DNA from 2 places in the Streptomyces boetiae genome. Region 1 is predicted to be linked to the other one. Evidence: predicted binding sites of a transcription regulator. Region 1 holds the regulator's gene; the other holds the start of a gene.
What was found. Region 1 encodes HspR, which represses chaperone genes until heat shock. Its sites were predicted from a motif close to TTGAGNNNNNNNNNCTCAA; they were not measured.
Positions count from the first base shown of each region.

Region 2: the regulator HspR is predicted to act here: its motif matches at 1,343-1,361, upstream of lon (endopeptidase La).

Region 1 covers NZ_JAVREN010000045.1:21,295-23,749, reverse strand. The annotation lists gene RM780_RS22705 (sensor histidine kinase) at 1-412, shown strand, start outside; gene RM780_RS22700 (response regulator transcription factor) at 409-1,119, shown strand; gene RM780_RS22695 (heat shock protein transcriptional repressor HspR) at 1,232-1,702, opposite strand; gene dnaJ (molecular chaperone DnaJ) at 1,707-2,455, opposite strand, start outside.
Region 2 covers NZ_JAVREN010000002.1:196,780-199,234, reverse strand. The annotation lists gene lon (endopeptidase La) at 1-1,320, opposite strand, end outside; gene RM780_RS02035 (helix-turn-helix domain-containing protein) at 2,038-2,455, opposite strand, start outside.

The DNA of each region.
Region 1 (2,455 bases):
GGCCGCCGTGGGCGCCGCGGCCGGGGTGGTGTGCGGCGCGGCGGCCTCGGCCGGCCCGGGGGGAACGCTGCTGCTCGCGCTGGCCGGGCTGGCCGCGGCGCCGTGGCTGCTGCCGGTATGGGCCCTGGGGGAGCTGGCCCGGTCCCGGCGCGGCGAGGGCGGCGGGCGCCGGGATCGGCGGCTGCTCGCGGCGATGGCGAACGCCGCCCGGGGGGCGGCGGAGACGGAACGGCGGCGGGTCACCGCCGGCCTGGGCGAGGCGGTGCTGAGGCCGACGGCGCGGCTGGTCCGGCAGGCCGAGTCCACCGGGGACCCGGCCACCACCCTGGCCGAGGTGACAGCCGAGGCACGCCGGGCCCTGGCCGGCATGCGAGAACTGCTGGCCACGCTGGACCCGGGGGCGGCGCGGTGAGCGGACCGGTACGCGTGCTGGTCGTGGACGACCAGCGGGTGGTGCGGGCCGGGTTCGCCGCCGTGCTCGGCGCGGAGCCCGGCCTGACCGTGGCCGGCCAGGCGGGCGACGGCGCGGAGGCGCTGCGGCTCGCGGCCGACCCGGGCACCCGGCCGGACGTGGCGCTGATGGACCTCCGGATGCCCGGCATGGACGGCATCGAGGCGACGCGCCTGCTGACCCGCCTCGACCCGCCGGTCCGCGTCCTGGTGCTGACCACCTTCCGCCGGGACGAGTACGTCTTCGCCGCGCTGCGGGCCGGCGCGTCCGGCTTCCTGCTGAAGGACTGCGACCCGCGGGAGCTGGTCGACGCGATCCGCGCGGTGGCCGCGGGCGAAGCGCTGCTGGCGCCGGCCGTCACGCGCCGGCTCGTGGACGCCTTCCGCTCCGGCGCGGTCGCCGCGCGCCCCCGCCCTGCCGGGGACGCCCGGCTGGCGGCCCTCACCCCACGCGAGACGGAGGTCCTGCGGCAGGTCGCCCGCGGCCTGGCCAACGCCGAGATCGCCCGCGCACTGGGCATCAGCAGATCCACGGTGAAGACCCACCTGAACGCCGTCCTGGCCAAGCTCCGCCTGCGGGACCGCGCCCAGGCGATCGTCCTGGCCTACGAGACCGGCCTCGCGGGGACGGCCCCGGAGGACGACACCGCTCCGGACGCGTGCCCGTAGGACTCACTCGCCGCGGGGCCGCCGGCGCCACGGCGCCGCCGCGGGCCCGGCACCGGCCGCCGCGGGCCGGCGACCGCGGCGCGGGTGAGGCGGGCGCGGCCCAACGCGCGGACTAACGCCCGCCCTGGCCGTTCCCCCCGCGGTCCGGGCGCCAGACGACGATGGCCGCGGAGGTGGAGCGGACGTCCTGGTAGGGGACGAGGTCGCGGCGGTAGGAGGCGTGGACCTGGGCCTCGCGCTGGCGCAGGGCCACGGCCGCGCCCTCCACGGCCTGCTGGAGCTCGGCCACCTTCGCCTGGAGCGCGGCGACCTGCGTCTCCAGCTCGATGATCCGCTTGATGCCGGCCAGGTTGATGCCCTCGTCCTGGGAGAGCCGCTGCACCTCGCGCAGCAGCTGGATGTCCCGGGCCGAGTACCGCCGGCCGCGGCCGGCCGCGCGGTCGGGGCAGACCAGGCCGAGCCGGTCGTACTGGCGCAGGGTCTGCGGGTGCAGGCCGGAGAGCTGCGCGGCCACGGAGATGACGTACACCGGGGTGTCGTCGTTGAGTTCGTAGGGGTTGCCGGATCCGCTCCGTCCGTCCATCGCCTTACTCTCCCTTCGCCGCCTCGAAGAGACCGGCCCTGGGGTCCTCGTCCCCCTGGGCGACGCGGTACTCCTCAAGGGCCTTTCTCGCCGTCTCCCCCAGGTCGCGCGGAACCGCCACCTCGATGGTGACGAGCAGGTCTCCCCGGGTGCCGTCCTTGCGGACGGCGCCCTTGCCCCGGGCCCGCATGGTGAGCCCGCCGGGGGTGCCCGGCGGCAGCTTCAGCGTCACCGGGGGGCCGCCCAGCGTCGGCACCTTGATCTCCCCGCCGAGCGCGGCCTCCGGGAAGGTGACCGGCACGGTGATGGTGAGGTTGTCGCCGCGGCGGCCGAAGACGGGGTGCGCGTCCACGTGCACCACGACGTTGAGGTCGCCGCTGGGGCCGCCGCGCTCGCCGGGGGCGCCCTTGCCGCGCAGCCGGATGCGCTGCCCGTCCGACACGCCCGCGGGGATGCGGACCTGCATGGTGCGGGAGCTGGTGGCCCGGCCGCTGCCGCGGCAGACCGTGCAGGGGTCGTCGGCGATCAGGCCGCGGCCCCGGCAGTCCGTGCACGGGTCGGTGAGCGAGAAGCCGCCCCCGCCGCCCCGGCTGACCTGGCCGGTGCCGACGCAGGTCGGGCACACCCGGGGGGTGCCGTTCTTGTCGCCGGTGCCGGAGCAGGCCTTGCAGGCGGCGGAGGAGGACATCCGCAGCGGCACGGTCGCGCCGGAGACGGCCTCGGTGAAGCTGAGCGTCACCTCGGACTCGATGT
Region 2 (2,455 bases), on a different contig from region 1:
GCCGACCTTGTCGATCTCGTCCAGCAGGACGACGGGGTTCATCGACCCGGCCTCCCTGATCGCGCGGACGACGCGGCCGGGCAGGGCGCCGACGTAGGTGCGGCGGTGGCCGCGTATCTCGGCCTCGTCGCGGACGCCGCCCAGGGCGACGCGGACGAATTTCCGGCCCATGGCGCGGGCCACGCTCTCCCCGAGGCTGGTCTTGCCGACGCCGGGCGGACCGGCCAGGGCGAGCACGGCGCCGCCGCGGCGGCCCCCGATAACGCCCAGGCCGCGGTCCCCGCGCCGCTTGCGGACGGCCAGGTACTCGGTGATCCGGGCCTTCACGTCCTCAAGACCCGCGTGGTCGGCGTCCAGCACGGCCTTGGCGCCGGGGATGTCGTAGGCGTCCTCGGTGCGGACGTTCCACGGCAGGTCCAGGACGGTGTCCAGCCAGGTGCGGATCCAGCCGCCCTCGGGGCTGGCGTCGGAGGACCGCTCCAGCTTGCCGACCTCCTTCAGCGCGGCCTCGCGCACCTTCTCGGGCAGGTCGGCGGCCTCCACGCGGGCGCGGTAGTCCTCGCCCTCGTCGGCGGCGTCGCCGTTCAGCTCGGCCAGCTCCTTGCGGACGGCCTCAAGCTGGCGGCGCAGCAGGAACTCCCGCTGCTGCTTGTCCACGCCCTCTTGGACGTCCTTGGCGATGGTCTCGGCGACGTCCTGCTCGGCGAGGTGGTCGCTCAGGAGCCGGGTCGCCAGGCGCAGGCGCTCGACGGGGTCGGTGGTCTCCAGCAGGGAGACCTGCTGGTCCGCGGTGAGGAAGGGCAGGTAGCCGGCGTTGTCCGCGAGCTGGCCCGGGTCCTCGATCTGGGCGACCCGGTCCACGACCTGCCAGGCGCCGCGCTTGCGCAGCCAGGTGGTGGACAGGGCCTTGTACTCCTTGACGTATTCCTTGACCTGCTCGGCGACGGGGCCGGGCAGGGCGCTGGGAACGGCCTCCTCGACCGGGGTGCCCTCCACCCACAGCGCGGCGCCGGGGCCGGTCGTGCCGGCGCCGATCCGCACGCGGCGCAGGCCGCGCACGAGGGCGCCGGGGTCGCCGTCGGCCAGCCGCCCGACCTGCTCCACCCGCCCCAGCACGCCGAGCGCCCGGTAGGCGCCGTCCACGCGGGGCACGAGCAGCACGCGCGGCTTCTCCCCCCGCGGCGCGGCGGCCTGAGCGGCCTCGACGGCGGCCCGCACCTCGGAGTCGGACAACTCCAGCGGAACCACCATCCCCGGCAGCACCACCGAGTCTCCGAGCGGCAGCACCGGCAGGGTGAGTACATCGAACGACGAAGTCATGACGTCTCCCTCGGCAGGCAAATTGAGCTATGCCGACTCAATGCACGACCCCTCCGGGATGTTCCCGCCCCGCCACCCCGTTCGCTGTGAGCGATCACCCTCCGGGGCCGGCCCCGGCTCCCCGCGGGACGGCCACCGCGCCCCGGCTGCGCCGCGCAGCCCGCACGGGAGGATTCTTCTGCCGGGCCGGGGCAGCCGCCGCCCCCGCCTGCACCGCGCACCGCACGACCCGAGTCCGGAGCCAGTCCGCCCTCCGCCGGCAGAAGCCGGGGGCCGGGAGAGCGGACGCCGCGGCGTCGGGCACCGCGTGCGCGGCCCGGCCTGGGAACGCGCCTCCGGCGGTAGCCCGGGGCGGCGCCCCGGGTGCGAGCGCCGCGCGCGGCCCGGGATCGGGGGCGCCTGCGGCAATAGCCTGGGGCCCGGCTCAGCGCTCCGGGAGCAAGCGCCGTACCCGGGCCGGGCCCGCCGCCCCACACCGCCGAAGGCGGGACCCGCACGGTCCACGCCCCGCGTCCGAAGCCCGGGGCGTAGCGGCGCCCCGGCTGAGGCAGGTGCGGGCCCCGTAGGCCCGGGGCAGCGCCCCGACAAGAACGGGGCGGGGCAACACCCCGGTCAAGCGCCGTGCGCAGCGTCCGGGGTCGGAGCGGTCCCCGGGAGGAGCCCCGGGCCCGGAGCAGCGCCCCGGCCGAGGGGGGGGCGGGGCGACCGCCGGAGGCGCTACGTTTCGCGGAGGACGCGGAAGAGGAAGTCGCGGGTCGCCGTGGGGGGTTCGGATTCGATGACCAGGCGGTTCATGATGTGGCGGTACTGCTCGACGTCCTGGGGTTTGTCGGGGAAGATGCCGCCGGTGGGCTGCTCCAGGTAGACCACGTCCGGCAGGTCGCCGCCCGGCGGGCGCAGGATCGTGACCGGGCCGGCGATCGCCGCGTGGCCCCCGGCGTGGAAAGGGATGACCTGGATCGTGACGTGCGGCAGGTCGGACAGCTCCAGCAGGCGGCCAAGCTGACGCCGCATCAGCGGCGGCCCCGCCATCGAGCGGCGCAGCGCGGCCTCGTCGATGACGACCCAGACGTGCGGCGGACGTTCGCGGAAGAGGATGCGCTGCCGGGCCATCCGCAGCTCGACGCGGCGCTCG